Regions from separate parts of the Rhodococcus qingshengii JCM 15477 genome, predicted to be linked through region 1. Evidence: riboswitches for the same ligand, from Rfam matches in the RefSeq annotation. Region 1 holds a riboswitch; each other region holds the start of a gene.
What was found. A riboswitch is a leader RNA that binds a small molecule or an ion and turns the genes downstream of it on or off. The one in region 1 is predicted to bind cobalamin.

Region 1 (5,959 bases):
GGCCAGCCTCTTGTGCATGTGCATGTAGGAGCTGTAGAAGAGTGGATCGCCGGCGGCGAGCAACGCGACGGTTCGACCGGCCGCGAGGTGAACTGCCAGCCGTTCGGCAGCCGCTTCGTAGAACTCGTCCATCGCGCCCTGGTATCCGCCGGGATGATCAACGGTCTCTGTGGTCACGGGGTAGACGAGGTGTTCTTCGATCTGTCCTTCGCGCATGTACGGCGCTGCAACTCCGCGGGAGATGCTCTTGCCGTGCCGCGCGGAGTGGAACGCAACCACATCGGCCTCGCCGATGACGCGGGCGGCCTTGACGGTCACCAATTCGGGATCCCCGGGGCCGATACCGACACCCCAGAGCTTGCCTGCACTCATTCGACTTCGCTCGCAATCGCATTGACGACGGCCGCGGTGATCGCGCTGCCGCCGCGTCGACCGCGGAGAACGAGATGATCGATCCCGCTGGCGTGTTCGATGAGGGCTTCCTTCGACTCGGCAGCGCCGATGAAGCCGACCGGACCACCGACGATGGCGGCCGGACGGGGTGCGCCGGCTTCGATGAGGTTCAGGAGATGGAACAGTGCGGTGGGTGCGTTTCCGATCGCGACAACAGCGCCCTCGAGCTTGGCTCCCCACAGTTCGAGAGCAGCCGCCGAGCGAGTGTTGTCGATGGTCGACGCCAGCACGGGAACCCGCGGATCGCCGAGGGTGCAGATGACGTCGTTACCGGCGGGCAGACGCTTGCGCGTGATGCCGGCAGCCACCATCTGAGCGTCGCAGAAAATCGGCGCGCCGTCGCGCAGAGCTGCGCGCGCAGCCGAGACGACACCGGGTGTGAAGGCGACGTCGTCGACGAGATCGACCTGGCCACTTGCATGAATCATGCGCACTACAGCTTGCGAGACATCCGCCGGGAAACGGCTCAGGTCGGCTTCGGCCCGAATGGTGGCAAAGGACTGGCGATAGATTTCCGCGCCGTCACGGATGTACTCGATCATGTGCCACACGATAGAGGCATCACCGATCGGCCGGATTCACCCGGTAACCGTCACCCGTCGCAATCACATCCGCTACGTCCCCGCGGGGACGTCCGCAGCTGCGGTCGCACCCGGCCCAGTGCTGGCGCCCGACGACAGGCAGTTCTGCCTGCTCGACGGCGGTGATTGCGTCGGTGCGCACATCGGCGAGCGACTTCTCGCATCCCGGGCTTCCGGTGCAGGCGGTGACCTCGAGCCACGGTGAGTTCTCGTCGAAGATCAACCCCATGGGTGCCAGCACCCGGACTACCTGCTCGGCTGCCCATTCGTCGAGGTCGAAGATATGCACCGATCGCCAGGGCGTCACGACGACGGGCTTGTCGACGGCGGCGAGGAACTCGGCCAGCCGAGCGTCGAGCAGCCCGAATCGCAGGCCGCCGCCCAGAGCTACGGTCCCGTCGCGCTGCTCGAGCCAGCCGATAGTGGGCCGTGCATCCGGCGTGAGGTCCGCCGCAACGGTGGACTCGGCGCTCAGACCCAGCTGCTCGAGGGTGCGTTCGATTCCGTCCGGAACCTCGGCCAGGCGCCAGTGCTTGTCGCGGACGTCGAGGAATGATCGGGCCGCCGCGAGGAGCAATTCGACGGCGTCGTCCGCCTGTACACGATGAGTGGTGTGGTGACCGGCGAGCACCAGTGAATGCTCGGTGGCGCTGAGTGCGTGGAGTCCGAAATCGCCCCGAAGCCCGCTGATGTCTCCGCGCCCGTCGTCGAGGGTGAACAGGGTTCGCCCTGGCAGATCTGCCAATGCTTGATCCGCTTGGATCGCCGAATCGAGACGGTGGACCAGTTCACGAATGTCGGCGACGCCCCCGATACGGCCGGACAGTGGGGACGCGAGGATGTTGCGCACTCGCTCGTGCGTCGCTGACGGCAGCAGACCGGCCGAAGCGATTCGCGATGCGAAGGCTTCGGGGTCCGAGACCGAGCGCAGTTGTACGTTGCCCCTCGAGGTGAGTTCCATCTGCCCGTTGCCGAGATCGCGCGCCGCGTCGGCGAGCGTCTGCAACTGGGTGGGGGTGAGGAGTCCGCCGGGTAGGCGCACGCGAGCCAGTGCGCCGTCGGCGGCGTGGTGAACTTGCAGTGCACCCGGGCACGCGTCTGGCTGTGAACGGTCCGTGGGCATGGCTCCAGGGTACGACCTGTCATGAGTGCCTTCTGCGGACCGGTAGCATCACCACCACCAGTGACGGCAGTTGAGGAAACCGGTGGAAGTCCGGTGCGGTCGCGCCACTGTGAGTGTTGCTCGAGCGGGACGTGTTTCCGCTCGGAAACACGAGTCAGACCCTCAACCGCCGTCGATGACAGATCTGTGCCACGGGGCGCGAAACCCCAGGAAGGCTTCACCCGTGATTCTTCTGCTCTCCACGTCCGACACCGATCTGCTGAGCGCCCGCGCCAGCCAGGAAGCCGGCGACGGAGTTTCCTACCGCTGGGCCAACCCCTCACGCTTGCTGGTCTCGGAGGACTTGCCGCCCTTGCTCGACGGCGTCGACCTCGTGATCGTTCGTATCCTCGGCAGCCGTCGCAGCTGGGAAGACGGCCTGGACATGGTCCTCGCCTCCGGACTCCCCGTAGTCGTTCTCGGCGGCGAGCACGCGCCGGACGCCGACCTCATGGAGTGCTCGACGGTTTCCGCCGGTGTTGCTGCCGAGGCGCACAACTACCTGGCTGAGGGTGGCGCACAGAATCTGGCACAGCTGCACCACTTCCTTTCCGACACGGTCCTGCTCACCGGCCACGGTTTCGAGCCGCCGGCCCACCTGCCTTCCTGGGGCATCGCTGATTTCGCGCCCGATCTCGACTCGGCGAGCGGTCCGGTCATCGCAGTTCTGTACTACCGCGCTCAGCATTTGGCCGGCAACACCCGGTACATCCAGGCGTTGTGCGACGCGGTCGCCGAGGCCGGTGGCACCGCGCTCCCGATCTACTGTGCATCTCTGCGAACAGCTGAAGCCGAACTTCTGAGCACGCTCCGCCGCGCCGACGCCATGGTCGTGACAGTTCTCGCTGCCGGCGGCACCAAGCCCGCCACCGCGTCCGCCGGTGGGGACGACGAAGCCTGGGATGTCGCAGCACTCGCTGCACTCGACGTCCCGATCCTGCAGGGGCTGTGCCTGACCAGTAGCCGCGCCACCTGGGACGAGAACGACGACGGACTGTCGCCTCTCGACGTCGCGACGCAGGTGGCTGTGCCGGAGTTCGACGGTCGCATAATCACCGTCCCGTTCTCCTTCAAGGAAATCGACTCCGACGGACTGTCCACCTACGTCCCCGACGTCGAGCGCGCCGCCCGTGTCGCCGGGATCGCGGTCCGTCACGGCAAGCTGCGCCACATTCCCACCACCGAGCGTCGCGTTGCTCTGATGCTCTCGGCGTACCCGACCAAGCACGCCCGCATCGGCAACGCGGTCGGTCTCGATACTCCGGCGAGCGCAATCGACCTGCTCACCGAAATGCGTTCTGCCGGTTACGACCTCGGTCCGGTCGACGGTCCGGACGCAGTTCCTGGCCTGGCGGCGAAGGACGGCGACGCGCTGATCCATGCCCTGATCGCGGCTGGCGGCCAGGATCCCGACTGGCTCACTGCCGAGCAGCTCGAGGGCAATCCGATCCGCATCTCGGCAGCGAAGTACCGCGAATGGTTCGCCACCCTGCCCGAGGAACTGCGCAGCGGTGTCGAAGAGCACTGGGGCGCAGCGCCCGGCGAGCTGTACGTCGACCGCTCGCAGGATCCCGACGGCGAAATCGTCATCGCGGCACTGCGATTCAACAACATCGTCCTCATGGTCCAGCCGCCGCGGGGATTCGGTGAAAAGCCCGTCGCGATCTACCACGACCCGGATCTGCCGCCAAGCCATCACTACCTCGCGGCCTACCGCTGGATCGCTGCAACACCGGACAACGGCGGATTCGGCGCCGACGCCGTTGTGCACCTCGGTAAGCACGGAAACCTCGAATGGTTGCCGGGCAAGACGCTCGGCATGTCGAGCAACTGCGGCACCGACGCGGCCCTGGGCGACCTGCCGCTGATCTACCCGTTCCTCGTCAACGACCCGGGTGAAGGAACACAGGCAAAGCGTCGCGCCCACGCGACTCTCGTCGATCACCTGATCCCGCCGATGGCCCGCGCCGAAAGCTACGGCGACATCTCCCGTCTCGAGCAACTGCTCGACGAGCACTCCAACATCTCCGCACTGGACCCGTCCAAGCTGCCGGCCATTCGCCAGCAGATCTGGACGCTGATGCGGGCAGCCAAGATGGACCACGACCTCGGCCTCGCGGAGCGTCCCGAAGAAGACGTGTTCGACGACATGCTCCTGCACGTCGACGGTTGGCTGTGTGAGATCAAGGACGTCCAGATCCGCGACGGCCTGCACATTCTCGGCCGCGCACCCGAGGGCGACGCCGAAATCGAACTGGTCCTGGCCATGCTCCGTGCCCGTCAGATGTGGGGCGGCGAACAGAGCGTCCCTGGTCTGCGCGAAGCTCTCGGGCTCAGCGAAGACGGCGACGAGTCCCGCAACCGTGTCGACGACGTCGAGGAAAAGGCGCACGCTCTGGTTCGCGGCATGTACGACGCCGACTGGAACCCCGCTGCGGCAGAACAACTCAGCGACGACGAGACCGTCGTGAAGATCCTTCAGTTCGCGGCCACCGAAGTGGTTCCACGCCTCCGACAGACGAACAACGAGATCAAGCAGGTCCTGCACGCGCTCGACGGCGGCTTCATCGCCGCCGGCCCGAGTGGGTCACCGCTGCGCGGCCTGATCAACGTGCTTCCCACCGGTCGTAACTTCTACTCCGTCGATCCCAAGGCAGTTCCCTCACGACTGGCGTGGGAGACCGGTCAGGCGATGGCCGAGTCGCTCGCCGCTCGATATCTCGCCGATCACGGCGAGTACCCGCGCTCGGTGGGTCTGTCCGTGTGGGGTACCGCCGCCATGCGTACCTCCGGCGACGACATCGCCGAAGTGTTCGCGCTCCTCGGTGTTCGCCCTGTCTGGGACGAAGCAAGCCGACGCGTGGTCAACCTCGAGGTCATCGATCTCGACGAGCTCGGCCGCCCGCGCATTGACGTCACCGTCCGCATCTCCGGATTCTTCCGTGATGCGTTCCCGCACGTGCTCGCACTGCTCGACGACGCTGTTCAGTTGGTCGCCGCATTGGACGAGACGGACGAGCAGAACTACGTGCGCGCCCACGCGCAGGCCGACCTTGCCGAGCACGGCGATGCCAGGCGTGCGACCACCCGCATCTTCGGTTCGAAGCCCGGAACCTACGGCGCCGGCCTGCTGCAACTCATCGACTCCAAGACCTGGCGCGGTGACGACGACCTCGCCGAGGTGTACACCAACTGGGGCGGCTTCGCGTACGGCCGTGGGCTCGACGGAATCCCGGCAGCCGACGACATGCGCAGTGCATACCGTCGAATCAACGTGGCGGCCAAGAACACCGACACGCGTGAGCACGACATCGCCGATTCGGACGACTACTTCCAGTACCACGGCGGCATGGTTGCCACCGTGCGCGCGCTGACCGGAAAGTCGCCCGAGGCGTACATCGGCGACAGCACTCGGCCGGAATCGGTTCGCACACGCACACTTTCGGAAGAGACCGCACGTGTCTTCCGTGCGCGCGTGGTCAATCCCCGCTGGCTCGACGCGATGCGCCGTCACGGGTACAAGGGTGCGTTCGAGATGGCGGCCACGGTCGACTACCTCTTCGGGTACGACGCCACCACCAACGTGGTCGCGGACTGGATGTACGAAAAGCTCGCCGAGACCTACGTTCTGGACGAGCAGAACCAGAAGTTCATGACGCAGTCCAACCCGTGGGCCTTGCACGGAATCGCCGAGCGGCTCCTCGAAGCCGCCGAGCGCAACATGTGGGAGCACCCCGAGCAGAAGACACTCGACGGCTTGCGT
Region 2 (5,959 bases), 2.1 Mb from region 1:
CCTGCGCCACAAAGGAAATGGCTTTGGCCCGCGACCGCGCGGGCATCGCGTGCACGGAGTCGCCGCCGACACGAATGTCACCGCCGGCGATCGGCCCGAGACCGGCGAGAGCACGCAAGAACGTCGACTTGCCCGATCCGTTCGGACCAACCACGCCGACTACTGCACCGGCGTCGGCCGCGATGTCGACGCCTTTGACGATGGTTCGACGGTCGATGCGGACAACTACTCCGGACGCGGTCAGCGCCAGGGCTCGGGCGCTCACGAACTGCCACCGAATCGGTAGCGCCGACGGCCGAGAAGCAGGAGAAACAGCGGGGCCCCGATCACCCCGGTCACCACGCTCAGCGGGATCTCGGTCGGCCGCAACGAGGTCCGCGCCACGACGTCGACCCACACCAGGAAGGACGCGCCGATCAGTGCTGCCGCCGGTAACACCACTCGATGTCTGGCTCCGACAAGCATGCGTGTGACGTGCGGTATGACCAGGCCTACGAAGGCAATCGCGCCGGACACCGCAACCATCGTGCCGACCAACGCTGCCAGCACGCCGAACAGCACGTTTCGCAGGGTTCGGATGGGAATACCGAGCGAAGCCGCGACGTCCGGTCCGGCCGCCAGCGCGTCCAGCCAACCGTGCAGCGCGAACACCGCTGCCGTCAGCAGGAACACAACGATGACCGGCGCCCACAACTTGTCCCAGGATGCCCCGGCCAAACTTCCCAGGAGCCAGAACAATACGGACTGCGCGGCCTGGGAATCATTGGTACGCAGCACCAGAAAACTCGCGATCGCCGACAGGGCGGATGCGGTAACGGTGCCGGTCAGAACCAATCGCAGTGGAGTGATACCGCCTTGCAGCGTCGCGATGGTGAAGACGAGAATCGCAGCTCCCAACGCCCCGATCATCGCGCCGAAACTGAGCGCCCACACTCCCGCGCCGGCGAACAGTCCGGTGGTGATGACGGCGGTGGCACCGACACTCGCGCCGGACGACACTCCCAGCAGGTGGGGATCGGCGAGAGCGTTACGGACGAGGGTTTGCACCACCGCGCCGGCGACGGCAAGACCAGCGCCGACGGCCAGACCGAGCAGTACCCGAGGTGCTCTGATCCCCCACACGATCGCAAGTTCGGAACGCGTGACGGGTGGGCCTCCGAAGCGCGAGTGCACCACGTCCACCACAGTGGACACGGGGAGCATCTCGGATCCGAACGCCAACGCGCACACAGCAGAGAGCACGGTGACGATCACCAGAGCGGGCAGCACGATACCCGGACCGAGTCGTCCTCGCGGTGCACCAGCCTTCGGCGCAGGCAGGTGGGTAGGTGGAGACAGAGCTCCGCCAACAGCATTCATGGTGTGACCGATCCATCCTCGTGGCATGACACAACGTCAACGAGGGTGGTATCTGGCTACGGTCGACGCAGGGACGACCTCACAGTGGCGGGACCGCGCCGGAATTGCACCGACTTCCCATTACCTCGATGATGACGTCAGAACCATAACGGACCGCGGTCACCATTCTCGACACCGGATCAAGGTTGCGACCCGATCATCGATCTCGCGTGCCGTACGACGGCTTCCGTTCGCACTCGAAGTTCTTCGGGTGAATCCGATTCCAGCACAACCCGATGCACCTGACTGTCCACGGCAGTCACGGTCAGCCGCGACGTCAACAACGCATCCTCCGCACTGAAACCGTGGCTCTGGAGTCGCTCCGAAAAGCCTAGTACCAGTTGACGATTCATTTCTTCGACCTGCTCGATGAGCTCACGCGTACGCGGAACCTGATCGTAGAGCAGGTGAAAGAACTCTCGCGGCTTACTGTTCACTTCGACCGCGCACTCCACCAACATCCGGACGGCCTCCTCCGGGGTGAGCTCACGCTCGACGATGTCGGCAAGGCAGAGCGCAAAACTCTCCCGCGCAGCACTCACGTGACGGTTCGCCAACTCCGAGAGGATCTCGTACTTGTCGCCGAAATACTGGTAGAGCGAGCCCACCGACACCCCTGCTTCGTCAGCGATCCGGTTGGTGGTCGCTGCCATGGCTTCCGAAGCGAAAACGCGAGTAGCTGCCTCCAGGATCGCGTCGTAGGTAGCCCTCGAGCGCTGCTGGGAGGGCCTTTTCCGCCGAGTCGACACGGTCCTCCGATGCGAGTTGTCAGCCGCGACGCCGATACCGAGAATTGTGTAGGTGACCAGCGCCAATTACTCGAAGTTTATGCCCGACCGGTACACCGACCACATGCCGGCGCCGACCCCGACGTGGTGGGAGTGGAACGGCAACACCGTCCACGTCGCACGGGCCGTGGTTCCAGACGCGCCGGTTCGTGTTCTCGGCATCCACGGCGCCGGCGGCTACTCGGGCGCGTTGTGGCCGTTCGCCGGGATCGGCGTGAAACTCGGAGCCGAAGTCCTCTTCCCTGACCTTCCGCTGTACGGCGACACCGTCGTAGCCGATCCCGCCGGCGTCCGGTACGAGCAGTGGGTCGATCTCCTCTGCGATCTCGTCCGGGCCGAGAAGGCAGCCGACGATCGGCCGCTGGTGTTGTTGGGAGCCAGCATCGGCGGTCTGCTGGCCTACGAGGTAGCCGCGCGGACCGGTCTGGCCGACGCCGTCGTCGCTACCTGCCTGCTCGATCCCTCGGATCCATCGGCCAGAGCTGCCGCGGCGCGGTTCGGCCCGATGGGTGTCTACGGCGCTCCCCTGATGCGGCGCACCGAACGACTGGTGGGCCGTATCCGCGTGCCCATCCGTTGGGTCGCCGACGTGGCGAACATGAGCAGCAATCGGGAGCTCGCAACGCTGTGCGCAACCGATCCGCGCGGTGGCGGTGTTCGGGTGCCACTCGGATTCCTCAGCAGCTACTTCTCGTTCGACCACACCGCACCCGAAGCATTTCGGACGACGCCCGTTCTGCTCACCCACCCGGCCGACGACCGATGGACGCCACCCGAACTGAGCCTGCAGTTCCTCCGCCGCATCAACGCACCCACCGAATTCGTGATGCTGGACGGGTGCGGGCACTTTCCCGTCGAAGAGCCGGGCCTGACGCAGTTCCACGACGCCGTCGCCACACTGCTGCACTCCGTCGCCGAGCGTCACCGCACGAAACCGTCGTCACCCGCCTAGCCTGAGAATCGTGAGCACCGAAACGGAAGCATCGGCCGACGAGAGCACCACGACAGTCGTACTGGCGTTTGCGGCGAACGCGCTGATCGCCGGTGCCAAGACGGCGGCCGCCATCGTCACCGGATCTGCATCGATGGTCGCAGAGGCCACCCACTCCTGGGCCGATACCGGCAACGAAGTGCTGCTGCTGATCGCGAACCGCCGCTCGAAAAGGGTTCCCGACCGAGACCAGCCACTCGGCTACGGCCGGGAGGCCTACATCTGGTCGATGTTCGCCGCCCTCGGACTGTTTGCACTCGGCGCGGGTGTCTCGATCACCCATGGCATCCAGGAACTGTTCCATTCCGAACCGGCGTCCGACTTCGGTGTCGCCTACGCCGTCCTCGGCGTCTCGTTCATCCTCGAAGGCATCTCGTTCCGGCAGGCGTACAAACAACTCCGAAACGAAGCGTCCGCCGTGAACCGCGACGTCATGACCCAGGCACTCAACACATCCGACCCGACGACTCGGGCCGTGTTCGCCGAAGATGCTGCGGCACTTATCGGTTTGGTCATCGCGTTCGTCGGTGTTCTGTTGCACCAGGTCACCGGTTCACCCGTCCCCGACGCCCTCGGCTCCATCTTCGTCGGCATTCTCCTCGGGGTCATCGCAATCATTCTGATAGATCGGAACCGCCGCTTCCTGGTCGGCGAAGAGGCCTCACCGACGCTGCGGGCAGCAGCCATCGAAGCTCTCACCCAACTGCCCGAGATCAACCGAATCACGTTCCTGCGTATGGAATACCTCGGGCCGCGACAGGTCTACCTGGTGGCCAGCGTCGACCTGGTCGGTGACTACGCGGAATCCCGTGTGGCCCACACGTTGCGCGAACTCGAGCGCTCACTCGAGCAGAGCCCACGTGTCGTGCGGGCGATCCTGACCCTCTCGACCCCCGAAGAACCGTCGATCACAGTCTGAACTTCCGGCCGGGCGATAGGCTCGGGCGATGCGCACACTGATCGTGATTCTGGCGGTTCTGGGATTTGTCGTCGGGGGAATTCCCCTGGTGGGCAGTCTGATCGACGTGATGACCAGCCCTGACGAGACCATCGTCTATCAGGGCTCCTACGTACCGTTCCGGGACGTGCAGATGGCTCGGGACTACGAGTCGACAATAGCCACCGCCTACGAACCCTTAGACGGACCGCGCTGGCTCGTCCTGGCCTGCTATCCCTTGATCGGAGCAGCATTGGGCGCTGCGACGGCCGTCGTACTGGGACGTCGCGGGTGGCACCTGACGCGAGCCTGAGCCGACGCCGATGGCCACCCGCCGTCTACACGAGGGTGGCCATCGAAGAAGGAGTGCTTCAGATGTACATCGCCGGATCGATGTAGCTGTTCGGGTCCACCAGTTTTTCCTTGGTGGTCCGTGGCCGCGCCACCGCCGGGATACCCGTCGCGATGGATTCGGCCGGAACATCTCTGGTGACAACGGCATTGGCGCCGATAGCGCTACCTTCACCGATGACGACAGGTCCGAGGATCTTGGCACCAGCGCCGACGGTGACCCGGTCTCCCAGCGTCGGGTGACGCTTGACCTGCTCGAGCGAGCGACCACCGAGAGTGACGCCGTGATAGAGCATCACGTCGTTACCGACCTCGGCCGTCTCCCCGATCACGACGCCCATGCCGTGATCGATGAAAAACCGCCGACCGATGGTGGCACCGGGATGAATCTCGATGCCGGTGACGAAGCGTGTCAGCTGCGAGAGCACTCGCGCCGGGCCGCGTAGCGCAGGGACGGCCCACATGCGATGTGCAACCCGATGCGCCCAAATAGCATGCAGCCCTGAATAAACGAGCGCGTTCTCCACATTGCTGCGCGCGGCAGGATCCTGACCGCGCGCAGCCTGCAGGTCCTCGCGAATTGTCCCGAGGATACTCACAAGTCTCAGTCCCGGATGTGTTCGAACAGCGGGGTGGAGATGTAACGCTCGCCGAAGTCGCACACGACAGCCACGATCAGCTTGCCGGCGTTTTCCGGACGCTTCGCCAACTCGAGTGCTGCCCAGACGATGGCGCCGGACGAGATGCCGCCCAGGATGCCTTCCTTGGTGCCGAGTGCGCGAGCGACCTCGATGGAATCGGGGAACGAGACGTCGATGATCTCGTCGTAGATCTCGCGATCGAGGACGTCGGGCACGAAGTTCGCGCCGATTCCCTGGATCTTGTGGGGGCCGGGCTGGCCACCGTTGAGGATCGGCGAGTCGATGGGCTCGACGCCCACGATCTTAACCTCGGGCTTGTACTTGCGAAGGGTGCGTCCGACGCCGGTGATGGTGCCGCCGGTGCCGATGCCGGACACGAAGATGTCGACGGCGCCGTCGGTGTCGGCCCAGACCTCTTCGCCCGTCGTTGCCTCGTGGATGGCCGGGTTGGCCGGGTTCGCGAACTGGCTGGCCGAGACAGCGTTCTCGGTCTGCTCGACGATTTCCTTGGCCTTGGCGACCGCACCGGCCATGCCCTCGGATCCCGGGGTCAGCACGATCTCGGCGCCGTAAGCACGCAGCATCACGCGACGCTCGGTGGACATGGTCTCGGGCATGGTCAGGATGACCTTGTAGCCACGAGCAGCACCGACCATGGCGAGTGCGATACCCGTGTTACCGCTGGTTCCCTCGACGATCGTGCCACCGGGCTTGAGTGCTCCGGACTTCTCGGCGGCGTCGATGATCGCCACGCCGATCCGGTCCTTGACGCTGTTGGCCGGGTTGTAGAACTCGAGCTTGACGGCGACCTGTGCGTCCAGGCCCTCGGTCAGACGGTTGAGCCGCACGATCG
Region 3 (5,959 bases), 1.1 Mb from region 1:
GCGCGTAGCAGCTTTCGGCCCGCATGCGGCCAACGTCAGCGGTCTCACGGACCAGACCGACCTGTTCTTCACGATGACCGACGCGCTGGGACTCGACCGTTCCAAGGTCGCAGCTCACTGATCCGATAACACCTGAATCCGCCCACCCACAGTCACACCAGAGCAGCCAAGGCGCGCACCCGATCTTCGGGTGCGCGCTTCGGGCAACTGGTGCATTTGCCTTCACCGGGTACCTCGTAGATCAGGCAGCACGACGCCCGCTGCGTGAATCTGCGTCGCCCGAATGCCACCGGCGTCAATGGATTACTTACGCGCACAGCAGATTCTCTGCGATCCACGTCCACGAAACGCGGGACCGGAATGCCCGGGTTCTCACCGCGGAGAACTTCGATCAGACCGGCCGCAAATGCACTTCCGCGCTCCCGCGCATTACCGGCGGCATCGAGGCTGCGATTGGCGATGGAGTCCGTCGTGATCGCCCACAGCGCCTGCTGCCGAACGCCGGACACCTCGGCGAGTACCTCGATCACGGGATTGAGCGAGCGGAACATCGCGTGGCCCAACTCCGCCACACTCCGCGAGATCGGGATGACCGATCCGGCAGCAAAACCGCCCAGATAGCCGTTGTCACGCAAGAAGATCCGCCCACCGTCCAACGATGGATCGGCCGCGAACCCGGTGACCATCCCGGTTCCGATCGGAATGCCGGTCAGCGTCGAGCTGGCCGAGTACCACCACAACGTGCCGTTCACTCGACTGTCCGCACTCCCCCATCGCTCTGCCGTATCGGCGACACGTGCTGCCAACCACTGGGGGTCGGTCATCAACACCGCGGGCACCGTATCCGGATACGCGCTCAGGTTGTCGAAGAACGGCACAGCTACTGCCATACGGGCGTAGATCCCGGCCACCGATTCCGTCATGCCAGCCCCAATATCTCCATCCGCGGACGTACTCCGCGTTCGACTCGCGCCCTGATGCCGAAAACCTCGGCCAACAACGGCTCGTCCAACACCTCGACCGTAGACCCACACGCGCGGAGTTCACCTTCGGTGAGCACGGCAAGGTTGTCGCAGTACTCGACTGCCAACCGTAGATCGTGCATCGTGACCACAACTGCGAGCCCCGCCGACGCAAGTTCGGTAAGCAGTTCCATCACGATCAACTGGTGACGAAGATCGAGATGATTGGTCGGCTCGTCCAACAACAGAACCTTGGGCTCCTGAGCCAATGCGCGAGCTATCGAGACACGTTGCCGCTCACCACCCGACAGGGTCGATACGTCTCGTCCGGCAAGCTCGACCAAACCGACCTGCTCGATGCACCGGTCCACGATGGTGGTATCGCGCTCCGTACTTCGGTCCAACCAGCTGCGGTGCGGAGTTCGTCCGAGCGCGATCGATTCACGAACCGACAGTCCTGCCGAGACAGTGGGTTCTTGAACACTTGCCGAGACAGTTCGGGCGATGTCCTTACGCGAGAGCGTCGTCGAGTCGACTTGATCGATCAGAACTGCGCCACCTGTCGGCGTCAAAGCGTTGTAGCAGCAGCGCAGCGCCGTCGTCTTGCCACTGCCGTTCGGCCCGACCAAGCCCAATATTTCACCGGACTTGACTGCGAAAGTGATGCCGCGCAACACTTCGCGATTTCCGAGCCGCGCCCGGGTCTCGACGAGTTCGAGCAGGGGCGCAGTTTCGGAGTCTTTCGGGAGTGTCACTGTTCTGGTCTGTGTCACTGTTCTGGCCTGTGTCACTGTTCTGGCCTGTGTCACTGTTCTGGCCTGTGTCACTGTTCGAGCCTCCGATACTGCCGGTAGAGCATCCAGACGAAGATCGGTGCACCCACGAGGGCCGTGATCACTCCGACCGGAACTTCAGTGGATTGTGCCACCGAGCGCGCAGCGGTATCCGCGGCAACCATCGCGACGGCGCCCAGCAGGGCTGCAGCAGGGAGCAGTCGAATTGCTCTGGTGCCGACGATGAAGCCGGCCAGATGCGGGATCAGCAGACCGATGAAACCGATTCCACCGGCAACGCTGACTGCTGCGCCCGCCAGTACGGAGACCGCGAGCAAGGACAAGACACGGAACCGTCGGACGTTCATACCGAGTGCAGCAGCCCCGTCGTCACCGGTCTGCAAAACGTCCATCCATCGCGAACTGAACAGAAGGGCTGTGCCGACGACGGCCAGTGTGATCGTCGGGAAGATCAGCGTCGACCATCGTGCATCACCGAATCCGCCGGCAATCCAGTGCATCACCGACGTCACGTGCCGATCATCGGCCAATACCAGGATGCAAAAGGTGATGAGCGCCGAGAATATCTGGGCGAGCGCGACACCCACCAAAATGATCGCGGTCGGCTGCGGATACCGGCCGCCGATCAGCAGTGCGAGAAACAACGGGATCATCGCCCCGACGAATGCTGCGACCGGAATCGTGAAAACCCCGAGGAGGCCGGCGCCGAAACCCAGCACCGACACGAGCACCACCATGAATCCCGCACCCGACGAAACTCCGAGCAGATACGGGTCGGCAAGAGGATTCCGTGTGACAGCCTGAGCAACAGCGCCCGACATCGCCAACGAAGCACCCACCACCGCGGCAGTGAGTGCACGTGGCAGGCGGGAGTCGATCACGATCGACTCCCGCGCCGCGGTCCACCACGTCTCGAAAGTCCCTGGCGCCAAACGGGCTCCGACTATCGCCCAGACGTCACCGACGGGAATGCGAACCGATCCCAAGGAGACGGCCAACCCCAGGACGATCGCCAAGGCGACCGCCAAGCCGACAAGCAGGGCGCCGTACCCGTAACGCGTGCGGGTCACTTCGCCGCGTCAGCGCCTGGATGGAAGGCTGTTGCGATGGTCTGTGCCGAACGCACCAACCGTGAACTCTCGAACAGGTCAGCGAGAGGAACCACGACGAACCGGTTCTGCTGCACAGCAGGGGTGGTCGCCATCAACGGCTGGGCACGGAGGAAGTCGATCTTCTGCTCGGCTGTCTTGTCGCCGTAGTCGATGACCACGATCGCCTGGGGTGCACGCTCGGCAACAGCTTCCCACGATGCGTCGATGTAGGGCTTTGTCCCTTCGGCGAAGATGTTCGAGACGCCGGAGTATTCCGCGACCAATTGACCGACGCCGACTCCGCCGATGGTCGTCGGAACCTGGTCACCGCTGTCGTAGAAGAAGGTCGGTACCGGCGCCGCGTCTCCGACCGAAGCGCGGACGGAATCGAGACCATCGCTGATCTCCTCTGCGACCTCGCGGGCGGAATCTTCGACGCCCAGGACTCGACCGAGTTGCGTGTAGTCGTTCTCGAGCAATCCGATGTCGGGGAACCCGGTGCCACAGTATTCCGAGAAGAGGAAGGTGTTGATTCCGCGCTCGCCGAAAGCGTCTCGGGAACGGCCTTGCTTCTCGTTGAAGGCACTGGTCATTCCTCCGACCACGAAGTCCGGATCGACGTCGAGAACCTGCTCCATGCTGGGGAACGTATCGGAGAGGCTGGGAATCTTGTTGAATACATCGGCGGTCTCGGCAGTTGGCGGGTTGTCGCTGTACGCCCGCCCGACAATCCGATCACCCGCGCCGATCTCGATGAGGGCTTCGGTGACGTGTCCGTTCAAAGACACGATGCGCTGCGGCGGCGAATCGAAGGTCATCTCGCGATCGCAGTTGGTCACGGACACCGGCTGTGCGAAGGATTCCGCAGCAGACGCCGACTCTGATTCCTGACCTTTGGAACAACCTGCCGAAACCAAGGCGACCGCGATGAGAACAGCGGCGGCGCGGGACGGGGAGAACTGAAGTGACACGGGGACCTCGTAAGGGCTCTGAGCCACGAATGAGAATCCGACAGACAACTCCGCCCGCACGCTGATCCTCGGCCAGAGCTCCTGCTGGACTTCCTTTTCGTAGACCACGACGAATGGATGTCGCACACCGCGCGGCGGGTAATCGGGCTTGCCGACACTCGGTGACTACCGAGAATCGACCTACCGTTGCGGGTCAGCGCCGGATTCGGACCGGCTTCCCCCACACACGTGGCTTGCAAGTGCTTCGAGCAGTATGCATGACGTTTCCGATTCAAGACCAAACGCCCACTACAGTCGATCTGGCCAGACGCCCCCACACACCGGAGTTGATACATGACACGCTGGGCCCAAACCGTCGTCGCCCGGAAATGGTGGGTACTGAGCCTCGCGGTTCTGATAGTTCTCATCAGTGGGGTGTGGGGACTCGGAGTGTTCGGCAAGCTCAGCCAGGGCGGCTTCATCGATCCGGGCAGCGACTCCGCGAAGGTCGCCGACATCATCGAAGACAATCTCGGACCGCAGACCCCGGACATCATCGCGATCTACTCGCCCACGGACGGCAAGACTCTGGACGACATCGGGCCGGCAGTGACAGCCGCCGTCGACCAATTCAAAACCGAAGTGCCGACCGCTTCGGTGAAATCGTATTGGGGAACAGACGCCGCAGCGAAGGCCAGCCTGCTCTCGAACGACGGATCCATGGCGGCCGTTGCGATCACGTTGGCACCGGACTCGGGCGTCACGCCCGCCACTTTCGCCGATCTCTTGCCGAAGCTCGAAGTCGAAGGTGCCGAGGCACAATTCGCGGGTAACACCGTCGTCGGCGTCGCATTCAACACCAAGCTCGAGAAGGACCTGGTGGTCGCCGAAGCCATCGCCATTCCGATCACTCTGGTGCTGTTGGTCTTCATCTTCGGCGGCATCGTCGCTGCTGCCGTGCCCGTGTTCGTGGGTGTACTCAGTGTCCTGAGTGCTTTGGCGGTTCTGCGAATCCTCACGCTGATCACCGATGTGTCCTCGTTCTCGATCAACGTCGCTTCTCTTCTCGGGTTGGGACTGGCCATCGACTACGGACTGTTCGTGGTCGGTCGGTTCCGTGAAGAACTGAATTCGGGCTCGGACCCGGGAGCGGCTGCTCAGCGGACAGTTCTGACGGCGGGTCGCACCGTCATGTTCTCGGGTCTACTGCTGATCTGTGCGTTCAGCGGCATGCTCGTATTCCCCCAGGCCGTCATCCGGTCTCTGGGCTTCGGCGCGATCGCTGCGGTATTGAGCGCGGCCGTCCTGTCGCTGACCGCTGTGCCTGCGCTACTTGCCATTCTGGGGCATCGCATCAACGCCCTGACATGGCGCAAGGATGCGGCGCAACGCGGCGAGGAACGCTCGCGCAAGTTCTGGGGCCGCGTCGTCACGTGGGTGATGAAGCGTCCGGTCGCAGTCTCGGTGACGATCGTGGCCGTGCTGCTCGTGATGGCCTCGCCGCTGCTCGGCGCCCGGCTGGGAGAACTCTCGTACACCGCACTACCGGACAACGACCCCGCTCGCGTCGCAATGGACACGTTGGTCAACGACTTCCCGCAAACCGGAAACGGCGCAACGATGATCCTTCAGGCCGAGGACGGGAACACTCTCACCCCGGCCGAAGGTGCAGCGATCGCCGAGTCCGCCGGTCAAGTCGAGGGCATCGGTCAGGCGACCGTCGTCGCGAGCACCAATCAACTCGTCGCGGTTCAGGCTCTCTACAGCGAGGGCTCTACACCCCAATCACAGAGCGCCGCAGTGACAGATCTGCGTGCGATCTCCGCTCCCGACGGAACGGTGCTGCTTGTCGGCGGCGGTCAAGCCATGGTCGACGACGGCAACAACGCCGTCCTGCACTGGCTACCGGTGATGATCCTCATCATGGTCGGATCCACCCTGATCCTGTTGTTCCTCGCGTTCGGTTCGGTGGTGCTGCCGATCAAGGCGGTGCTGATGGCAGCCCTGAGTCTCGCGACCACCTTCGGTGTCCTCACCTTCGTCTTCCAGGACGGACACGGCGTCGAACTCCTCGGGGTCAGTCAAACTCCGCTGGAGGCGACGTTTGTCGTGCTCATCCTGGCGGTGGTCTTCGGATTGTCCACGGACTACGAGGTTTTCCT
Region 4 (5,959 bases), 2.0 Mb from region 1:
GAGCCCAGGAGCCAGAACATCACGCCGCGGGTCTGCTCGGGATCGGCCGAGGTGATGACGATGAACGAGGTGAGCGCGGAGAACAGTTGGGTCGCGGCGACACCGGCCAGGATCACCCGATCCGGCGTGCCGCCGGCCGCATGGGCGAGCAGCAACACAAGGGCGAAGGAGATCACCGCGCCGATGAAGGCGCCGCTCGACAAGCCGATCACTCCCGACCCGACTCCGAGGATCACGATCAGTACGGCACCGGTCGAGGCGCCGGACGAGATACCGAGGACAAACGGATCGGCCAGCGGATTGCGAAGCAGCGACTGCATGATCGCACCGCACAACCCGAGACCGGCACCGCAGAGCGCGGCGAGCAGGGTACGCGGCAGACGGAGGTCCCAGACGATGCCGTCACGGATAGGGGTGACGTCCGCCGCGGTACCGCGGAGATGGCCGACGACGATCGAAGCCACCTCACCGACCGACAGACCGGCCGGCCCCAACGTGATCGCCACGGCAGCCGATCCGGCCAGCGTGACAACACCGATCATCCACAGCAGGGTGACGGTCGTCGGGTTGTCACGCAGCCGAACTCTTGTCGTCATCTCACGCCGTAGACCACGTAGTCGTCGAACAGCTGCCAGACCGTCCCTGACTCCCGAAAACCTGCTTGCGCGAGCGCCGCCAACTGGAAGTCGACGGCCGTGGGCGCAGTGGCGTCACGTCCGGCGAATCTGCGCTCTCGCTCGTCGGTCATTGGTCCGATGCCGGGAGTTGCCCGCAACTCCTCCCACCAGCTCTCCCACTCGGGAGCACCGGCAGCAAAGGCGGAGCGTTGCGTCTGCTCGTCGTGAGCCTTCGCCCATCGCCCGATGACAGGGAAGCGGCTGTCGAAACGAAAGTGATCACCGTTGAGCAGGACTCCGTCCGGACTCAGCAGTTCGCGGCACTGCCGGTACACCTCGACGAGCTGCTGCGGTTGCAACCAGTGCAGCGCGGTTGTCGACACTATCGCCTGAACCGGCGCAGCCACCGAATTCGGCCAATCGGCTCCCGCCAGATCTGCGTCGATCAGCTGCAGTCGGTCACCGAAACGCGTCGACGACTGGCGGGCGAGCTCCAGCAGCATCGGGTCGTAGTCGATCCCCACAACGCTCGCATGCTCGAACTTCTCGAGAATTCGGGCGCTCAGTGAACCCGGCCCGCAGGCCAGGTCGACAACCGTGAACGGGGTGTGCGCGTGCTGCAATTCGAGAACGTCGAGAATCACGTCGAAGCGCTTCTCACGGTCGGCGATGTATGCCGCCTGCTGGTCGTCCCACTGGCGCACCAGTTCACAGATCTCCGCGGACATCTAGACCACACCCAACTGGCGCAGCCCGTCGGAGAGCTGTTCGATGCCACCGACATTGCGGATCGAGGGATCCATCGTCGTTCCTTCGAGGATGATGTAACGCTTGTTCTTCACTGCGGTGAGCTTGCTGGCGACCGGGTCCGATTCGAGGAACGCGATCTTGTCTGCGGCACTGTCGCCGTCTCCACCGCGGTCGAGATCTGCGAGCACCAGCACGGTCGGGTCTCGATCGAGGACACTCTCCCAACCGATTTCGGGCCAGTACTGCTTGTTGTCGTCGAAGGCGTTCTTCGCACCCACCGCGTCGGTCATGATTCCCGGTGCACCGCAGCACCCGGCGAAGTACGGAGTCTTCGTGGCTGCGTACCACCACGCCAGCGTCACGTTCTCAGCTCCCAGTGCCGCCGTGGCGGTGGCCGCGCGATCCTTCAAATTCTCGGTGAGCTCGACACCTTTGTTCTTGACATCGAACAGTGTTGCCACGTCGTCGATTTCGTCGTACAAGTCGTCGAGCGTGAGGGCCTTGCTCTGCTCGGCATCCTGACCGGTGCACTCGCTGGGTGACTGATATGTCGCGACACCGAGGTCGGTGAACTTGATCCGGTCGGCGATGCCCTCCGAGGTGAACGTGTAGTTGAACGTCGTGTAGACCATGTCCGGTTCGCGTTCGAGGACACTTTCGAATGACGGGAACTCGGTGTCGAACGCCTGGACCTGACCACGCGCCTCGCGCAGTTCTGGGAGGACATCGTCATCGCTCATGGCGTACCCGGCCATCCGGTCCTGCACTCCCAGCGCGAACAGCATCTCTGCTGCAGGTTGATTTACCGCGATTGCCCGTTCGATCGGTCGCTCCACCGTGACGTCTCGGCCACAGTTCTGGACTGTCACGCGCGATTGTTCGGAAGAGTTGGATAGTCGGGCAGCACTGTCGTCGGAGGAGCAGGCAACCAACGACGCGCTCAACAGGGCAGCGACGGCGGCGGCGGGTAGGCGAAGTCTGGACAGACGCATGGAATCTCGTTCTCGCAGGGGCTCGTTCGCGGAGCCCGTTACCGTGTGAACAGGCGCCTGTTGACCCCTGCTGCCAGCCGGTATTCGGACTCGAGATCGCCCCACCCGAGCGCCTTCCCAGATTCTCATCCAGTGGCGTAAGCCCGGGCGGTCACCCTCACCGCTGCGCGTCAGTTCCGGATTCACACCGGATTCCCTGACCCCCTGTGTGGAGGTCCGCTGGCACAGAGGAACTTATCACCGCAGTGCACCGCCGGTCAGGTCGGCTGGTGTGAGGCAATCAGATCTCGATGGCCAGGTCGTCGATGTCGGTGAGGGTTCCGCCGTCGGCGAGGATGCGCTCGTAGTTCTCGCGTCGACGGAGGTCGATTTCGGTGTTGCTGACGCCCTCCTTCCAATATCCGAATATCGCGACGTCGTTTTTGTCGAGTCCGACGGTCGATCGAAAGTGCTTCCGGATTGCGCGCATCTCGTTGCGTTCACCGGCGCCCCACACGACGTAGCTCGCGGGATTGGCGAGCTCGCGTGCTCGTACCGCCAGTGGGCCGTCGGGCTCGGTCGGATCTGCGCTCACGCGGTGAAGCTCCAGGCCGGGGAGGGCGGGCAGTTCGGCGAAGGCGACCTCGTCATCTGTTGTGACCCAGCCGATTCCGACGACGTCGGTAGGTAACTGCTCGATGATCGAGTGCAATGCGGGTATTGCGGTGCCGTCCAGAAAAAGTGCGATACGTCGACCAGGAACATCAGGGATCAAGAAGTGTGGCCGCGGACCGGTGAGGCCGAAGGTGTCACCGACGGCCAACGCTGCTGCCCACCTCATCATCGGACTGGTCTGTCCGTGCAGGACCACATCGACGACGATCGATCCGCTCGCTGAATCGTAGGAACGCACCGTGTACACGCGCGAAGCGTCGTCGAAGGCCGGCCCGAGATTCATGCGTACGGTCACATTCGGGCGTGACCAGGTCGGATCGTCGGTCGACTCCGTCAAACGAGCTGTGATCCGCAGCAGGTGATCGCTCGGTCGCTCCATCGCTTCGACGATCGCGAGAACGTCGTTGAGTCCGCGATTGTGGTCAGCGGTCCGTAGGACGGTCGTCGGGGGAGTTGTTGTGCGCGAGGCGTCTGCATGTGTCATCGACTGTGCTCCTGGATCGGGTTTTCGGGATGCCGCCAGGTTAGTGCTGCCTAAGTCGAGCGAGTTGTCCAGAAGTGACATCTGATTACCTGAATGATTCGGGTCTCGAAACGACGCGGTTGAGCGAGTGGTGCCGGCGCTGCTACCGTGCCTGTGATGTCCATACGCCGCTGTTCTCTCGCTTCCGGCCGTGCACTGCGCACGGCCCGATTCGGCGTAGCGACTTTCCGACGTGGGCGTAAGGCGATCGACCGCCGCCCGTCCGGTCTTGTCTGGATCGAAAGAGCCTTGGCCGCACCGGCCGGATCCGTCTGACATTCGCCACTTCGGCGAGCATTGCCTCGCCGAGATTTCGCAGTGCCACACCTGTTGCAGTGCTGCGCATTTCCCGTACCTGAAGTTGCTCGCGGGTGAGTTGTGAGTGTCGGCGCCACCGAGCCTGGAATGCCAGCCAACTCGTTTTCGTGAAAGGTACACAGCAATGAATCGTTTCGAAGGTCGTCGTATTCTCGTCACCGGCGCAGGATCTGGAATCGGGCAGGCCACCGCGCTGCGGTTGCTCGCCGAAGGTGGCCGCGTGGTCGCTGCCGACATCTCCGAGCAGGGTTTGGCGAACACCCGGAAATCGGCAGAACATGCTTCGACGGAGGATCGCCTCGACACCGTCGTCGTCGATATCGGTGACGAGGGTTCCGTCATCAAGGTTGTGGGTCAGGCGATTTCGTCTCTCGGGGAATTGGACGTACTGGTCAACGCCGCCGGGATACTGCGTGGTGGGCACACCCACGAGACCTCGCTGGACCTGTGGAATCAGGTGCTCTCCGTGAATTTGACGGGCACTTTCCTCGTCACGCGCCAGGCACTGCCGGCTCTCCTTGCCACCGGCAACGCAGTCGTGGTGAATTTCAGTTCCACCTCCGCTGCCTTCGCGCACCCGTACATGGCCGCGTATGCCGCAAGTAAGGGAGGAATCCAGTCCTTCACTCACGCACTGGCTCTCGAATACGGCAAGCAGGGTCTGCGTGCCGTCGCGGTGGCTCCGGGCAGTGTGAAGAGCGGGATCACCGATACTACGGCGTCGTACTTGCCGGAAGACACCGACTGGTCACTCTTCGGCAAGTTGTCACCGATTCTGAGCACTGATCTGGAGTCCGGTGGTGCCCCCATGGCCGGGCCGGAAAGTGTTGCGGGAGTTATCGCGATGTTGGCATCCGACGATGGTGCCTTCATCACGGGCACGGAGATCCGGATCGACGGCGGCACGCACGCCTGATTCTGCGTCCGTCTGACGGCCCGCACAGGCAGGCCGTCAGACGCGAGCCGTCATTCTTGCGAGCGAGTGATGGCGGGGACGACGTAGGACTGATCGAGCACGGCGGGCGAAGGTTCGTACATTCTCAGTACCGGTCGGAAATCCCCGCGCGGTGCGGGCAGCCAGTTTGCCTTCGCCGTGGGATCTTTCGGCTCCTCGTGGCTGATCGTGATCGTCAACGCACCGTCGGCGTCGTGGACGATTCCTGGAGTGCGGTCGCCGATCGAGTATCGGTCGACGGGGTTCGCCACGAGGAAGAAGTCCGGCACCGAGTACATCGTCAGCGACCAGAAGGCGCTCACCGGCGGAGTGGGGTCGAGTCTTATTGTGTAGGTCTGGTTTCCGTTCAACTGCTCGCCCTGATCGTCGACGTAGGTCATGATGTACGCCGCTTCGTAAGGGTGGTTGCCCCACAGCCCGCCCTTGGCAGCCGCGGCGCGTTCGACGATGCGCAACTTGGGATCGGCGATCTTGAATTGTGGATCGTCGATTGTGCCGACCTCGAAGTAGTCGAGGTTGTAGTCGAAGGCGTGGAATGTGAGCTTCCATCCGTTGACTTCGGGGCTGGAGCCTTTGGTGAGGGCCTCGAGCAGGTTCTTCTCACCGATCGTCAATCCGTCAGCCAACGCGGCTGCCTCGTCGGCAGAGAGTGAAGCGGCAGAGTGTGAGCTATAGGGAGAGGCCCCGGGCTCGTCGATTCCGATCGGGGAGAAGGAATCCTGGAGTTCTCGATCGCGTGGGGCCGGCGGAAACGCCTGTGACCAGATGCGGAGTTTCTCGAGGAACAGGAGGTCCTGGCTTACCCCGGGTTCGGGCACTGGGAGACCCGCCGAGTTTCCGGTGGAGTCGACGACGGTCAGTGTGGTGGCGTCCTGCAAGGCGTGCACCGCAGGGAGGTCGTCGTCGCCACCGCATGCCCACCGGCCCACGATCGACGCAATGTTCGTGGGAAATCTGATCACCGTGGTCTGGTCCGCCGGGGTTCCCGTCCAGGTGGGTGGGACGAGAAGGAAGTCTCCGCTCTTCGTGCCGGTGGCCCGATGCCCGACGTAAGCGAAATTATTTGTCCAGGCGTCCACGAACTGGAGGACGTAGTAACGGCCATCGGTATCGGGGACGTGCAGCGAAACGGGGCCGACAGAGAGATCGA

Region 2: linked by a shared signal. The riboswitch ahead of M0639_RS05290 (FecCD family ABC transporter permease) and the one ahead of M0639_RS14740 (cobaltochelatase subunit CobN) in region 1 are both predicted to bind cobalamin.
Region 3: linked by a shared signal. The riboswitch ahead of M0639_RS09795 (ABC transporter substrate-binding protein) and the one ahead of M0639_RS14740 (cobaltochelatase subunit CobN) in region 1 are both predicted to bind cobalamin.
Region 4: linked by a shared signal. The riboswitch ahead of M0639_RS05815 (ABC transporter substrate-binding protein) and the one ahead of M0639_RS14740 (cobaltochelatase subunit CobN) in region 1 are both predicted to bind cobalamin.

What each region holds. Positions count from the first base shown of each region.
Region 1 is NZ_CP096563.1:3,227,460-3,233,418, reverse strand. Features, by position in the region: gene cobJ (precorrin-3B C(17)-methyltransferase) at 1-372, opposite strand, end outside; gene M0639_RS14750 (precorrin-8X methylmutase) at 369-995, opposite strand; gene cobG (precorrin-3B synthase) at 1,015-2,157, opposite strand; cobalamin riboswitch at 2,209-2,341, shown strand; gene M0639_RS14740 (cobaltochelatase subunit CobN) at 2,381-5,959, shown strand, end outside.
Region 2 is NZ_CP096563.1:1,160,064-1,166,022, reverse strand. Features, by position in the region: gene M0639_RS05295 (ABC transporter ATP-binding protein) at 1-265, opposite strand, end outside; gene M0639_RS05290 (FecCD family ABC transporter permease) at 262-1,269, opposite strand; cobalamin riboswitch at 1,387-1,522, opposite strand; gene M0639_RS05285 (TetR/AcrR family transcriptional regulator) at 1,539-2,213, opposite strand; gene M0639_RS05280 (alpha/beta hydrolase) at 2,200-3,138, shown strand; gene M0639_RS05275 (cation diffusion facilitator family transporter) at 3,149-4,096, shown strand; gene M0639_RS05270 (hypothetical protein) at 4,125-4,427, shown strand; gene epsC (serine O-acetyltransferase EpsC) at 4,486-5,064, opposite strand; gene cysK (cysteine synthase A) at 5,070-5,959, opposite strand, start outside.
Region 3 is NZ_CP096563.1:2,141,908-2,147,866, reverse strand. Features, by position in the region: gene phoA (alkaline phosphatase) at 1-121, shown strand, start outside; gene M0639_RS09810 ((2Fe-2S)-binding protein) at 153-923, opposite strand; gene M0639_RS09805 (ABC transporter ATP-binding protein) at 920-1,717, opposite strand; gene M0639_RS09800 (FecCD family ABC transporter permease) at 1,786-2,826, opposite strand; gene M0639_RS09795 (ABC transporter substrate-binding protein) at 2,823-3,818, opposite strand; cobalamin riboswitch at 3,935-4,080, opposite strand; gene M0639_RS09790 (MMPL family transporter) at 4,152-5,959, shown strand, end outside.
Region 4 is NZ_CP096563.1:1,275,991-1,281,949, forward strand. Features, by position in the region: gene M0639_RS05805 (FecCD family ABC transporter permease) at 1-596, opposite strand, end outside; gene M0639_RS05810 (class I SAM-dependent methyltransferase) at 593-1,345, opposite strand; gene M0639_RS05815 (ABC transporter substrate-binding protein) at 1,346-2,359, opposite strand; cobalamin riboswitch at 2,418-2,598, opposite strand; gene M0639_RS05820 (siderophore-interacting protein) at 2,640-3,497, opposite strand; gene M0639_RS05825 (hypothetical protein) at 3,654-3,812, shown strand; gene M0639_RS05830 (SDR family NAD(P)-dependent oxidoreductase) at 3,979-4,770, shown strand; gene M0639_RS05835 (DUF1254 domain-containing protein) at 4,821-5,959, opposite strand, start outside.